One region of the Alkalibacterium sp. m-11 genome, then DNA from elsewhere that is predicted to be linked to it. Evidence: riboswitches for the same ligand, from Rfam matches in the RefSeq annotation. Region 1 holds a riboswitch; the other holds the start of a gene.
The links. Region 1 has a riboswitch for FMN ahead of ACYQ2O_RS00055 (ECF transporter S component). Riboswitches for the same ligand answer to the same signal wherever they lie in the genome.
Positions count from the first base shown of each region.

Region 2: linked by a shared signal. The riboswitch ahead of ribD (bifunctional diaminohydroxyphosphoribosylaminopyrimidine deaminase/5-amino-6-(5-phosphoribosylamino)uracil reductase RibD) and the one ahead of ACYQ2O_RS00055 (ECF transporter S component) in region 1 are both predicted to bind FMN.

Region 1 covers NZ_BAAGIR010000001.1:7,084-14,789, forward strand. Annotated here, with positions in the region: gene rpsA (30S ribosomal protein S1) at 1-905, opposite strand, end outside; gene cmk ((d)CMP kinase) at 1,003-1,680, opposite strand; gene ACYQ2O_RS00040 (LysM peptidoglycan-binding domain-containing protein) at 1,714-2,334, opposite strand; gene ACYQ2O_RS00045 (RecQ family ATP-dependent DNA helicase) at 2,396-3,841, opposite strand; gene ACYQ2O_RS00050 (helix-turn-helix domain-containing protein) at 3,838-4,887, opposite strand; gene ACYQ2O_RS00055 (ECF transporter S component) at 5,125-5,733, opposite strand; FMN riboswitch at 5,904-6,022, opposite strand; gene ACYQ2O_RS00060 (sensor histidine kinase) at 6,117-7,706, opposite strand, start outside.
Region 2 covers NZ_BAAGIR010000038.1:6,959-14,664, forward strand. Annotated here, with positions in the region: gene ACYQ2O_RS05740 (methionine ABC transporter ATP-binding protein) at 1-676, shown strand, start outside; gene ACYQ2O_RS05745 (methionine ABC transporter permease) at 679-1,380, shown strand; gene ACYQ2O_RS05750 (MetQ/NlpA family ABC transporter substrate-binding protein) at 1,409-2,287, shown strand; gene ACYQ2O_RS05755 (acetyl-CoA C-acetyltransferase) at 2,403-3,623, shown strand; FMN riboswitch at 3,667-3,780, shown strand; gene ribD (bifunctional diaminohydroxyphosphoribosylaminopyrimidine deaminase/5-amino-6-(5-phosphoribosylamino)uracil reductase RibD) at 4,004-5,107, shown strand; gene ACYQ2O_RS05765 (riboflavin synthase) at 5,108-5,758, shown strand; gene ACYQ2O_RS05770 (bifunctional 3,4-dihydroxy-2-butanone-4-phosphate synthase/GTP cyclohydrolase II) at 5,783-6,976, shown strand; gene ribH (6,7-dimethyl-8-ribityllumazine synthase) at 7,002-7,466, shown strand; gene ACYQ2O_RS05780 (HAD family hydrolase) at 7,463-7,706, shown strand, end outside.

The DNA of each region.
Region 1 (7,706 bases):
TTAACGTCTACCTGATCACCAATAGACAATTTGTCTTTAGGATGATTGATACGCTCATGAGCAATTTCTGAAATGTGAACCAGACCATCTGCACCACCGACATTGACGAATGCGCCAAAGTTGGTCAGACGAACGACTTCACCAGAAACTACAGATCCTTCTTCAAGGTTTTCAAGAGCTTTCTCTTTTTCAGCAGCCTGTTCTTTTTCAAGCAGAACTTTACGAGATAAAATCAGCTGGCGCTCATTCGGATCGATTTCTAGAATCTTGAATGTGTAGGTTTGTCCTTCAAACTGACTTAAATCGCTGACAAATGATGTATCCATCTGAGACGCAGGTACAAACCCTCTAACGCCCAGATCAACTGTCAATCCGCCTTTAACTACTTTAGATATAGGTGCTTCAACTGTTTCATCATTATTATATTTTTCCTGAAGCTCTTCCCAGACTTTACGCTGATCGACACGCTTCTTGGATAGTATGAAGCTTCCCTGTTCTTTATCTTTTATATCTCTTAGTACGACTACATCGATAACATCTCCGACAGAGACGATATCTGATGGATGATCAAAGCGTTCAGAAGCAAGCTCTCTAGGAGGGATGTGCCCTTCCTGTCCTCCACCAAGACCGACAATAACTTGTTTTTCATTGTCGATGGCGAGTACTTCACCTTTGACTAAATCACCCGGTGTAATGTCGACAACGTCTTTCATAACGTCTGACATTGACTCCGAATGCGTGTCATCTGTTTCAACAGCAGGCTGAACTTGAGCCTCTTCGTTTTCTGCAATCACATCTTCTGGAGATGTATCAGCAGATGAATTTACTTCAACTTGTTCATTCGCTGTTTCCACCGCTTCTTCGTTTGTCACTTCTTCTTCATTTCTGTTTTCTTTTTCTGTCATCTTTGTATGCCTCCAATACCAATAATTCCTACACTATTAATTGTACCGAATATGCTTTTTAAATTCCAGTAAAACATTTTCAGTTAAAAATCACCGTTTAGTTTAACTTAGTGCTAATCAATGACTTGATTTTTTCGACTACTTCTTCAATAGACAATTTAGTCGTATCGATGCGCACCGCATCCTCTGCCTGCTTAAGCGGTGATGTGTCTCGCGTTGAGTCCTTATAGTCTCGTTCAGCGATATCTTTTTTCAATTGTTCCAGATCAGAGAAAATACCTTTGCTTCTGTTTTCCTTGTGGCGGCGTTCAGCCCGCTCCATTACGCTAGCCACCAGAAAAATCTTTACATCCGAATCCGGAAGAACAACTGTACCAATATCTCTTCCGTCCATGACCACACCATTATTTTCAGCTAGTTTCTGCTGACGGGTCACCATCTCTTCTCTTACTAGCGGGTGAGCCGCTACGATTGAAACAGTATTGGTCACATTATTCTTACGAATATCTTCAGTGACATCTTCATTGTTCAGATAGACAGACTGGGCCATGTTTCTCTTTTTCAGAGTGATTTCTGTATGTTTGAGGAGCTCTAATAGAGCGCCCTCATCTTTAATGTTGACCTTCTTTCTTAAAGCTTCAAAAGTCAGCGCTCTGTACATTGCACCTGTATCGACATATATCAGGCCAAGATCATCTGCTATGCGTCTGGCCACCGTACTCTTCCCCGAAGAAGCTGGTCCATCAATAGCAATCGTTACATTATGGGTTTCCATTCACTTTACACATCCAATATAATATTTTAGCAATTATTCAACTCGGAGTTCCTGTCCTACATATACTGTTTCTACCGTCAAGCCGTTCAGCTGCATCAGCTCTTCAGTACTCATGCCGTGATTCAGAGCGATACGGTACATATTATCTCCTGCTTTAACCGTATAGTATTCTCCCTGACCAGCAGGTTCTGGTTCAGGCTCGGGTTCGGGCTCTGGCTCGGGCTGAGGCGCCGCTGGCTGCTCAGTTACTGGGGGTGTCTGAACATTTTCCTGTTCTTCTTCCAGTTCAGGCTCCACTTCAGGTTCAACTTCTGGCTCTGGTTCATTTTCTTCCTCATCTGGTTCCTCATCTTCGATTTCCGGTTCTTCCTCTTCCGGTTCTTCTTCATCATTGACAGCCAATGACTGCTCAACTGAGGGGGATGAGGGATCCTCGGACATATCTTCCCTGTTTGAAAACCATGCATACGCAGAGATAGGTAAAATAATTAATAATGCCAAAAAAATCACGATTACTGTTAAAATAGGGGAAATACTCTGTTCTCTTTCTCGCTTCGCTTTTCTGGACATCGGTTCATCATCAGTATAATCAACTTCTTCATCAAAACGTTTGGACCAGAGTTCTTCCATCGATTCACGATCTTTTTTACTCATTCATATACTCCTCTCAAACTAATCGTGTCTCATTATATCATAGAATCCTTATTCTTTGAGTCTAGCTTTGCAAATTAAATAAAAATTTTAGCTTGTCCTGCCACAGATCTTCACTCTTTTGTAATAAATTGGGCCATTCAAATGGTTCATAAGGAAGTGAGAGGGGCCGGATGCACCCAGTGCAGCAGCCATTACGTCTAACTTCAGGTTTTTCACCAAAATAATCGAGTAGAGCTTCGCGTTTGCATCCCTGTCGTTTAGCGTAATCCACCATGGTCCTTAGCTGGACTGATTTATGTGTATGATAACGGTCAACCATTTCAGCAGCCTGTTCAAAAGGAATGTTCTGCTCTATAAAATGCCGACTTATATTTATCTTGGTGTCGTCTTTCAGATGATCGAGTGTCTCAGCATGTCTGTAAGCGAAAATCAGTTCATCTCTGTTCGGTAGAGTATTTTCCTGCAGTCTCATCTGGATCGCCTCATCGCCATTTTCATAAAGAAGTAAAGCGACCCCACCTTTTCTGTCTCTGGAACACCTGCCGATTTCCTGCAGGTACATCTCCGGACTTCCAGGTAGATGGTAGTGAATGATGAATCTGATGTCCGGCTTATCGATCCCCATCCCAAAAGCACTGGTAGCACAGATAACGGGTAAGGCATCTGATAAAAATTGAGACTGTATCCTGCGCTTGTCCTCTTTATCCAGATCACTATGGTAACTTTCACAGGGAATCCCCATTTGTGATCGTATCAGTTCGGCCAGTTGATCGGCAAGTTTCTTACTGGAAAAATAAATAATGCCAGGTCCTTTGAACTCACTGACTGCATGTAGCAGCCGGTCCTGCTTGTCTCCGGCAGACTGTTCCACTCTCAGTTGTATAGACGGCCGGTCCACAGGATAAATAATCTGGTCCACTTCTGAACTGAGGTTAAGTACAGAAAGAATATCCTTTCTCACCTGTTCAACTGCCGTAGCAGTCAGTGCCAGTGTCAATGGATTGTTCAATTCCTGCCTGACTTTACCCAACTTCAGATAGTCTGCTCTGAAGTCCATTCCCCATTGAGAAATACAATGAGCTTCATCTACTACAAGTAGAGACAAGTTGATTTGTTTCAGCTGATCGATCATCCCTCGCTGCTGAAGCATTTCGGGAGACACGAATATAAATTTATATGCTGATAAATTCCGAAGAATATCCTGCTTTTCCGTATAGGAAAGAAAACTGTTCAGTGCAACTACCGACTTTTCACCGCTGCTTTTCATTTTTTCCACCTGATCTTCCATAAGTGAAAGCAGTGGCGAGATGATGACAGTCGATCCGCCAAGAATGTATGATGGAAGCTGATAACAGAGCGTTTTCCCCGTGCCTGTCGGCAGCATGACAAGTGCATGCCTCTCTGCAAGAACACTGCTTATCGCTTCTTCCTGTCCAGGGCGAAACTTATCAAATCCAAATTTGTCATTTAAAAGTTTTTTAGCCTGATTACTCCTGTCATTTATCATAAAAATCCACGGATCCTTTCGATTTCAATTAATCGATACCAGAAAAACTCAAGCTGCTGAATCTCCTGTTGTGCCTGAGCATAGGTTAGAGACGGATTGTTTTTAAAAAGTTCTTTCAGTCGATCTCGAACACGCCCTGGAATTAATGATTCGTACCCTTCATACCGACTCATCAGCACTGCTTCAAGAACATGTTCTTTTATCGTATTCTCTTTTACTTTACGCAGGGCTGCTGTTTTATGAATCGTACTTCCATTCATTAAAAGTGTCAGACTTCTATAGGCACTAGCACTGAGTCCATAATGACAGGACTTGTGAACACTCTCCCACAAAGATTTCAACAGGACCGATTCATCAAGAGACTGGTATAATCTGGCCATGAGAATCTCTGTAGTGATCAGGACTTCTAAAGGTGTCATATCATATTTCTGAGCTGTCTGTCTTTTAGTCATCCCTTCATAGTTATGACCGATCATCTGATCTACCATAAATGAAGGATATACATCTGGCAAGGTCTCGAGAAACACCTTAATCTCTTCCGACCATTTTACAGACAAGGATCTCTGAGGAAAACCTTGTTCTGCTAACCATTTTTTTATGCGGTTCTGACTGATTCTGTTACTGATATAAGGCATATATTCCTTGTTACCATAACTGAACTCAGATAAGATCTGGCTGACAAATATGAACGAATGCCAGAATTCTTTACGTGTCAGCGCACTGGACATATCCAGCCTGCAGTCCAGCATTGTATACTCTGAAATGAATGCTTGTTTAGCCTGCTGACCTTTGGTAGTCGCCTGGTATCGTCCTTCTTTTTCTGAGAGCCAGCCCAGAGCTGACAGTTTATACATCCTGTCTGTCCATTGTGCTGTAGATAGTGACAATGGAGAAAGAAAAAGAGATTGGAGCTGATTCTTCTCAGCAGTAAATAGGGTGGAAGGCGTCCGCTTTCCTTCTGCGATCAATTCCAGCTGTCTGATTGAAACAGCTGTTTCCTGAGAAAACAAGTAATTGATGTAGTTCAATTCAAACCTTTGTGTCATACGTCACCCACTGTATTCATATTAGTTTCTCCACCTCTACAATACACTATACAAGCAAATAATTTAAGTTCTTTATTATGTCATGTAATTTTGCAGAAGGAAACGTCGCCTGTGAACTGAACATGTAAAAAGCCTGCAGAGACTTGAACAGAAGCATTACAGGAGTGACCCTGTCATAATCCATACAAATTTCTGCAGACTGAAGTGTTCATATACAACGATACTTAATGTGTCTTCTTAAGATTGAGATACAGTAACCTGTGTCTGCTTCTTACGATTAATTTTCTTTCTAGTCTTATCAAGCCAAGGTTTGAGTTTCGAAAAGGCAATAAAGAACAGTACTGCTACTATAGGACCTTTAATCATATTGAAAGGCACAATAGCAAACAGCAGATAAGTTCTCATTGGTCCGACACTGAGACCCATTACTGCCATATAGGCAGGTGCAATAAACAGCCAGTTTGCTAAAGCCATAGTTGCAGTCAAAGAAACACTAGCAGCACCGCCAGCAAGAAGTTTAAATTTCAAGGCAGTTCCTTTTTTTGCGATAATCAAGTACAGCGGAAGTGTATAAGATAATGTTGCAATAAAAGCTGCTGTATCTCCAATCGGAAATCCCATTTCTCCGCCCTTTTGAGCGTACGACAGGAGTGAGCGAATGAATGCAATAGCAACACCAGCCAGTGGTCCGTAGACATACATTCCGAAGAGCACCGCAAGATCACTGAAATCTATTTTCAGGAATGGTGATCCGGGCAGTATTGGGAATGAAATCATGGATATGACCCATGCAAGGGATGCCAGCATAGCAATGCCTACCAGTCGTTTTGTTTTGTTATTTGTCATAATAAATCCTCCTGAAAGGATCCATCCTGCTTAGGGTGAACTTAATGATGAGAGTGTTCTGGCCCTCTGCTTGTCTGATACTTGAAGCAGGAAAGACAAAAAACTCTGCCAGTTCCCCACCTCAGGTCACTAACAGAGCAAAAAGACAGAATTTATTTTCAGTCAGAAAGCTCCATCTTCTTTATCCAGACTATACTGTCGGTACTGGAATTACACCAGTTCAGCAATCACTGATCGCTCGTGGACTTTACCACCGGTCGGGATTTACACCCTGCCCCTGAAGATGAATCGTTATATTTATTTCTGATATTATTATACTGAGTATAATCGATGAAGTCAAGCGCTCTTGCTCAACATTACACAGGACACTAAAACTATTGACATTATTCACTTTCCCCAGTTTCGATCGGAAGATGAATAAGGAACGACGCCCCTTTTCCTAATGTTGATTCGACTTCTATATACCCTTCATGTGCTTCTACGATGTTCTTAACTAATGACAGTCCAATGCCTGTACCATTTGCATTGAATGAGTAATTATTTCGGGATTTATCTGCTTTGAAGAATCGGTCGAAGATATACGGAACATCTTCTTCCGGTATTCCAGTCCCAGTATCTTTCACGACCATAACTACTTCGTTCAAGTCCTGCTCATTGTATAGCTGTAGCGTCACGACTTTTTCAGACTTATCAGTCATACTTGTGTGTCTGATCGCATTATTTATTAAATTGACAAACACCTGATCCATCTTATCTTTATCCATGACGAGATGAACGTCTTCTTTAGGCATGTCAAGCTGAAGCGAGACTTCGGATTCATTCGCCATTTTATCAAAACGGAAAAGCAGGCTTCTCAAGTAACTGTTAAGGTTCACATCAGTTTTCTGAAGCTCGATATAACCTGCTTCCATACGTGACAAATCAAGCATCTCATTTACCATACGGTTCATTCTCTGTGATTCATCACGAATGATCGCCGCCATCTCTTTTTTCTCTTCAGTGCTTTCCGCAACGTCGTCGAGTATCGCTTCACTGTAACCCTGAACCATGACCAGAGGGGTTCTCAATTCATGAGAGATATTATTAATAAAGTCGACTCTCATTTTATCAAGTCGATGTTTCTTCGTCTGATCATTAGTTGAAACAAGAATACCTCTTAAGTCTTCAGTAAAATCATCTACTAGAGGGAGAATCGTTACATCGTGATAAGATTCTTCCATTTCGATTGAAAACTCTCTGATTTTCTTATGTGTAACCACTTCCCGCAGCTGGTCCCCCAGATCGATAAACTCTTCATCATGTGAAAATGCAGATTTTTCGATTTGATATTGGGTAAGAAATAAGTCCCCGACCGGGTTGGACAGCAGGAGGGTCAGTTCTGAATCATAATAAAGAATACCTGTTTCGATGTTTTCCAATATATGAGCAAGCAGTTCTTTTTCCTGCTTAACCACTGTCCTGTTCGTTTCAAGTGAATGACCCATTTTATTCATTGCCATAGCCAGTTCAGACAAATCATCTCGCCCAGAAATCGGAAGCTGATGACTAAAATCGTCTCTTGCAAAGTCAAATGCTATATTCGTCATCGCATTTATTGGTTCGGACACATTTTTTTTGAGATACATGTAATAATAAGCTGCAATAAGCAGGTGAAGGATAGTCAAACCAGTAATGACCCAGGTCATCTGTCTCTCAATTGAGATAAGAAAAAATAGATCCGCATACGAGTATAGGATGAGTTCCTCTTCTTCTGTAGATGTCGGCTGGATACGAAACACAAAAGGAATGTTATAACTCACTTCATTATCCTGATCTGAGCGTATATTCACATGTTCCTCCTGGGGCTGAAAGTTCTGGATGATATCCGGTTTATTTTCCATTGTATCAAGGACATCCGCTGGGAAAGAGTAGACCCATGCTTCACCATCTGGAGAATCGAACGTTTCAGAAGCCAGAGCGAAATGAATACTCGA
Region 2 (7,706 bases), on a different contig from region 1:
GATAGACCGGGCCAGAGAACTGATCAGCCTGGTCGGATTAAGTGACAAGGAAAAAGCCTATCCGGCACAGCTGTCTGGTGGAGAGAAGCAGCGGGTCGGGATTGCCAGAGCACTGGCGAATGACCCGAAAGTCCTGCTCTGTGATGAAGCGACCAGCGCCCTCGATCCTCAGACGACAGATGAAGTGCTTGACCTTCTCGCCAAGATAAATGAGGAACTGAATGTCACGATCGTTCTGATCACTCATGAAATGGAAGTAGTCAGAAAAATCTGTGACCGGGTAGCGGTTATGAACAAAGGAAATATCGCTGAAGAGGGATCGGTTCTCCAGGTATTCAGAAATCCTCAGGAAGACATTACTAAACGATTTATCCGTCAGGACAGGGAAACGGACAATAAGGAGACGCGCCAGGCGCTGACTGAACTGAAAAAAGCCTATCCGGACGGTCAAATCATTCAGCTGTTCTTCCAAGGAGACAACATCGGCTCACCAGTGATCACTCAGGTCAGCAGACAATGCGGCTGCGACATCAACATTATTCAAGGAACGATCCAGTCGACACATAACACGCCGGTAGGTACACTGATCATCCAGGTTCTAGGTGACCAGAGCAAGCAGGAACAGGCACTCGAACTGTTCAAAACCTATCCTGTCCAAGTAGAGGTGATTGAATAAAAATGTTAAATCAATTGACAATAGCAGGTATCTTGACAGAATATACCAATTTTGAAACTGTTTCATGGGACAGATTATGGACAGCAACAAAGCAAACGATTTATATGAGCGCCTTGTCAGTCATTGCCGTCTTCGTTCTCGGACTTATACTTGGTCTTATTCTATATGAAACGAGAGACAACCAGACGATCTGGTCAGTAGCCTTATACAAGTCAGTATCAGTCATGGTCAACATTTTCCGGTCGATTCCGTTTATTATCCTGATCGTTCTGCTGATTCCTTTTACACGGGTGATCGTCGGCAGCATTACAGGACCGACTGCAGGACTTCCTGCCCTTATTTTATCAGCTGCACCGTTCTATGCACGGCTGGTAGAAACGGGACTCAGAGAAGTGGATAAAGGCGTGATCGAAGCAGCGGAAGCGATGGGTGCGTCTAAATTTGAACTCATCATGAAAGTGTATATTCCGGAAAGCCTGCCTTCCATCATTGCCGGCATAACAGTTACGGCGATCAGTCTCGTCGGCTACACGGCGATGGCTGGGGTGATCGGAGCAGGTGGCTTAGGGAATCTGGCTTATCTGGAAGGCTTCCAGCGAGGTAGGGCAACCGTCACACTAGTGTCCACATTAGTAATTTTACTCATTGTTTTTGTTATCCAATTTATAGGGGACCGTTGGGTTTCTTATATTGATAAAAGATAAAAAATAGAGAATAGGGGAGAAATATATTATGAAAAAAGCAATCAGACTAGGTTTATTGAGCAGTGCATTCTTACTGGCAGCATGCGGGAATGGAAATGGCGATACAGCTGGAGACAGCCCGGATCCGGCAGAAGGCAATGGAAATGAAACAACAGAAGAGACAATTGAAGAGTCTCAGGTACTAAGAGTCGGGGCGACCAATGTGCCTCACGCAGAAATCCTGGAATTCATTCAGCCGACACTGGCAGAAGAAGGCATTGAACTGGAGATCGAAACGTATAATGACTACATTATACCGAATCTGGCTCTTTCTGATGGGGATATCGATGCCAACTACTTCCAGCACGTGCCGTATTTTGAAACACAAGTGGAAGAAAACGACTATGACTTCGCCAATGCAGGTGGGATTCATATCGAACCTCTAGGTGCATACTCAAACCGTCACGACAGCCTGGAAGATCTGCCTGAAGGGGCAACGATTCTTGCCAGCAGCAGTGTTGCCGATCACGGACGTATTCTGGGTATTCTTCAGGATGCCGGGCTGATCACAGTAGACGACTCGATCGATCTGATTGACGCATCGTTCGATGATATTGTAGAAAATGAACGAAACCTTCAGTTCGAATATGAATACGATGCAGCGCTAATGACGACATTGTACGCTCAGGATGAAGGAGATGTGTTCTTCATCAACTCAAACTTTGCAGTGGATCAAGACATCAGTCCAGTTGAAGAAGCAATCGCTTTGGAAAGCAGTTCGTCGCCGTATGCCAATATCATTGCAGTACGTTCAGAAGACGAAGACAGCGAACTGATTGCCCGTTTGGTTGAAGTGCTTAGAGCAGAAGAAACTCAGGAATTCATTCTGGATACTTGGGATGGTGCGGTTATACCAGTTGACGAATAAAAAATAAAGAGTTTAAGATTGTTCTAAAATTACTGCATATGACTTTACTTGTTCCAGCTCGTGGTCAATACTATGACTAGAAAGAATCAAAGCAGCTGACGAAAGGGAGAATGGAATGAGTAAAGTTTACATCGCAGGAGCAAAACGAACACCCATTGGATCATTTTTAGGCGCACTTAAAGATGTGTCTGCCGCTGATTTAGGCAGTTACGCAATAAAAGGTGTGCTGGAACAGAGCAAAATCAATCAGAAAGACATCGATGAAGTTGTTCTGGGAAATGTACTGCCGGCTGGACAGGGACAAGGTGTCACTCGTCAGGCAGCAATCAAGGCAGGAATTCAAGTTGACGTTCCAGCGTATTCATTGAATATGGTCTGCGGAAGTGGATTAAAATCGGTAATGAACGCTTATCTGGGAATTAAAGCCGGTGAATATCAAGCGATCATTGCAGGGGGCACAGAATCAATGAGTCAGGCACCCTACCTAATTCCAGGCAGCACCCGTAGTGGTCAGAAAATGGGCGGTTATAAAGTGGGAGACCACATGCTAGATGATGCTTTGACAGATGCTTTTGAAGGCTATCATATGGGAGTGACCGCTGAGAATATCGTTGAACGATACAACCTGACTCGAGAAGATCAGGATCACTTTGCCTACACGTCTCAAAAGAGAGCGATCGAAGCGATAGACAATGGGGCCTTCAATAATGAAATCATTCCAGTGGAGACTAAAGTCCGTAGAGAAACGGTTATTGTCGACACGGACGAATACCCCAATCGTAATACGACAGAAGAAAAACTGAACAGCCTAAGACCGGCTTTCAAAAAAGACGGGTCCGTTACAGCCGGAAATGCCTCCGGAATCAATGACGGGGCCAGCGCAACTCTGATCGTTGGGGAAGACTACCTGACTGAAAATAATCTGACTCCCCTCGTTGAAATCGTCGGGATAGGTCAGGGAGGCGTCGATCCTTCAGTTATGGGTCTAGGACCAACTCCAGCTATCAAGCAGGCAGTCAAGCGTGCGGAAATAAGTTTTGAGGACATCGATGTATTCGAGTTGAATGAAGCATTCGCCAGTCAGAGTCTGGGTGTTATAAAAGAAATATCGGATGAATTTGGAGTAGACAAAGACTATATGCTTGAGCGGACAAACCTAAATGGAGGAGCTGTTGCGCTTGGTCATCCAGTTGGTGCCAGTGGTAACCGGATTCTGGTCACACTTGTCCATCTGATGAAGCAGCGTGGACTGACATACGGTCTGGCGTCATTATGCATCGGCGGAGGCATGGGAGTAGCTGTTCTGGTTAAAAATGCAGATAATAAATATTCATAGTTGACACAGTTATATTTTCCATATATGATTTATTTAACAAGTAAATAGTCTTCAGGGCAGGGTGTAAGTCCCTACCGGTGGTAAAGCCCACGAGCCGCAAGGCAGATTCGGTTAGATTCCGAAGCCGACAGTATAGTCTGGATGAAAGAAGACACGTATATGCACAATTGGACTTTCAAGAGGACAACTAGGCCTTTTCAAAGTGCAGATTGAGATGACCTTTCAAACCCTGGAATAGTTTATTCCAGGGTTTTTCTTTATATAGGTCCAGCTGCCAGTCTGACTGGCGTACTCTCTTGTTCTGTTATGTGCATAACTGGTCAAAATTCTTCAAGCCCTGAATCTTAATTGATTCGGGGCTTTTTTAATGAGGTGAAAAAGTGACAACGGACGAAACCTATATGAAAAGGGCATTATATTTAGCAGCGCAAGCGAAGGGTCACACGTCTCCTAATCCTATGGTAGGGGCTGTCATAGTGAAAGACGGGCGAATCATAGGAGAAGGGTATCATCATCAAGCTGGAGAACCGCATGCAGAAGTCAATGCGATCAACTCTGCGAATGAACCAGTAGAAGGGGCAACGATATATGTCACGCTTGAACCGTGTTCTCATTATGGCCGCACGCCGCCATGTTCGGATCTGATTATCGACAAAAAGCTGAAGAGAGTAGTTGTAGCCGCACTTGATCCGAACCCGGTCGTTTCTGGAAACGGCATTGAGCGTATAAGAAATGCAGGAATTGAAGTGGTGACAGGCGTTCTTGAAGAAGAAAGCAGAAAGTTGAACGAAGTGTTCAACTATTTTATTACTACTAGAAGTCCCTTTGTCGTAATGAAATACGCAATGACACTGGATGGAAAAATAGCTACAGAAACCGGGGAGTCGAAATGGATCTCGTCTGATGCATCAAGAAATCATGCGCATCATTTAAGAGGGCATCTCAGCGGAATAATGGTTGGAATAGGAACGGTCCTGAAAGATGACCCCCGATTGACCTGTCGGGTTGATGGACTGCCTCAGCCAGTGCGTATTATTATGGACAGTCAATTGAAAATCCCTATGGACGCAAGAGTCCTGACTGAGCAGGATAAAGCAAAGACATTGATACTGACGACCGAACAGGCACCTTCGGCAAAAAAAGAGGCGCTTGAAAGTAGAGGCGTGACGGTAAAAATTGTTGGAGAATCTGACGGACATGTCGATTTGGAAGAAGCCATGCGGATCATCGGGGAATACGGCGTAGACAGCCTTCTGCTTGAAGGGGGAGGAACGCTCAATGCAGCTGCGTTGAAAGCTGGAATCGTGCACAAACTGTCTGTTTATATTGCACCTAAACTCCTTGGTGGAGCAGAAGCGATATCTCCAGTCATTGGACACGGGGTCCAACAGATGTCCGATGCTTATAAACTGAAATCTGTTGAAATAACCAGAATTGAAGATGATTTGCATATTGAAGCTTATATAGATAGGAGTGAAAATTAAATGTTTACAGGAATTGTTGAAGAAATAGGAGAAATCAAAAGCATTAAAAAAGGTGCTAAATCAAGCGAATTGACCATTAAAGCAGAGAAGGTTCTGGAAGATGCAGCCATAGGAGACAGCATATTGACTAATGGGGTGTGCCTGACGATCACTACTTTCGATAAAACGTTTTTCACAGCTGATGTCATGTCAGAAACCTTGGATAGAACGACTTTGGGAACACTGACTTCCGGTAGCCGTATCAATCTTGAGCGAGCGCTGACGCTTCAGACCAGACTAGGTGGCCATATGGTCAGCGGACACATCGACGGAACAGGAGTCATTACTCATTTCAGAAAAGACGATAATGCGGTCTGGGTCACAGTCAATGCCTCCAAGAACCTGCTGAAATACATTATCGAAAAGGGATCCATAGCAATCGACGGCATCAGTCTGACGGTCGCAGCTGTATCAGATAATGACTTTCAAGTATCGATCATCCCGCATACGTCTGAGCAAACCACATTGCTGAGCCATTCAATCGGCGACAAGGTCAATCTCGAATGTGACATGATCGGAAAATATGTAGAAAAGCTAATGGGCCTGGCTCCAAAGAGCGAGACAAAGTTAAAGCTAAGTCAAGACTTTTTGCAGACTAATGGGTTTGTATAGATAGAAAGAAACAGGAGTGAGGGCATGTTCAATAAAGTTGAAGAATTACTGGAAGATCTGAAACAAGGGAAAAACGTCATTATCGTAGATGATGAAGACAGGGAAAACGAGGGAGACATCGTCTGTGCAGCAGAATTCGCGACTGCTGAAAATGTCAACTTTATGGCCAAGTATGCCAGAGGACTGATCTGTATTCCTATGACTAAGGAGTATACGAAGAAGCTGGGTCTGTCTCAAATGAGTCTATACAATACGGATGATCACACGACAGCCTTTACAGTATCCATCGATCATGTAGATACCACTACAGGAATATCAGCCGGCGAACGTTCGCTGACAGCTATGAAAACGGTGGATGAAGACAGCCGTCCTGAAGACTTCAAGCGTCCGGGACATATGTTTCCACTTGAAGCGGTTGACGGAGGTGTGCTGGCAAGAAATGGCCATACGGAAGCCACTGTAGATCTGATGAGACTCGCCGGTCTGAAACCGGTCGGTTTATGCTGTGAAATCATGAACGATGACGGGAGCATGGCTAGACGTGATGATCTTGTGGCTTTTGCAGAAGAACACGATATGAAAATGGCAACGATAAGTGAACTGATCGAATACCGGAAAGCCAATGAACAGGTTATTTTTCGGGAATCAAAAGCCAAGCTGCCAACAAAGTTCGGTGAATTCGATATTTATGCGTATGAACATAAATTTACCGGTGAACATCATGTCGCGCTTGTCAAAGGAGATGTATCAGATGGGGAACCTGTTCTCTGTCGCATCCATTCGGAATGTCTGACTGGGGATGTGTTCGGATCTAAAAAATGTGACTGCGGTCAGCAGCTCGATTCTGCCATGGAAAAAATTGCAGAAGAAGGCAGAGGCGTGCTTCTATACATGAGACAGGAAGGCCGCGGGATCGGACTGGTCAACAAGATCAAAGCGTATGCGCTGCAGGATCAGGGGCACGATACCATTCAGGCCAATGTTCTGCTCGGCTTCCCGATAGATGCCAGGGAGTACTACGAATGCAAGCAGATATTTGATGATCTTGGTGTCAGCAGACTTAATCTGATGACCAACAACCCCCTCAAGATATCAAGTCTGGATCAGTACGGGCTGAAAGTCGAAAAGCGGGTACCGATACAGATGACGCTCTTCGATGAAGACAAGGAGTATCTGCGCACGAAAAAAGAAAAAATGGGACACTATTTAGAATATTAAAAAATGAATTTGGAGGAACAGAATTATGAATAAGATTGAAGGACAGTTAATTGCACAGGATTTAAAAATTGGAATCGTCGTGGGACGCTTCAATGACTTTATCGGGTCAAGACTGCTTGATGGGGCTGTAGATGCATTAGTCAGACACGGAATGGAAGAGTCGGATATCGACGTTGCCTGGGTACCTGGAGCATATGAAATCCCATTAGTAGCTAAAACAATGGCGGCATCCGGAAAGTATGATGCAGTGGTTACTCTTGGTGCAGTGATCAGAGGAGCTACCTCTCACTACGACCATGTCTGTGGAGAAGTATCCAAGGGAGTGGCTTCAGCATCAGACACTACAGGTGTACCTGTCATGTTCGGCGTGCTGACAGTCGATACAATCGAACAGGCTATTGAACGTGCCGGAACAAAAGCTGGTAACAAGGGTGGAGAAGTAGCCGTTGGAGCAATCGAAATGGCCAACCTTATGAAAAAATTGAAATGAAGAATGAATTGAGTCACGTCAGAACAATCATTTTTGATTATGACGGTACGCTTCATGACAGCAGTAAAATATACATCCCCGCGTTTAAACGCGCATACAATTATCTTGTGAAGAATAACAAAGCAGAAGAAAAAAACTGGTCAGATGAAGAAATTACCCAGTGGCTGGGCTACAGCAAGCAGGAAATGTGGGAGCTGTTCATGCCCGACCTCGATCCTAGTTTTCGTCAGGATGCATCTG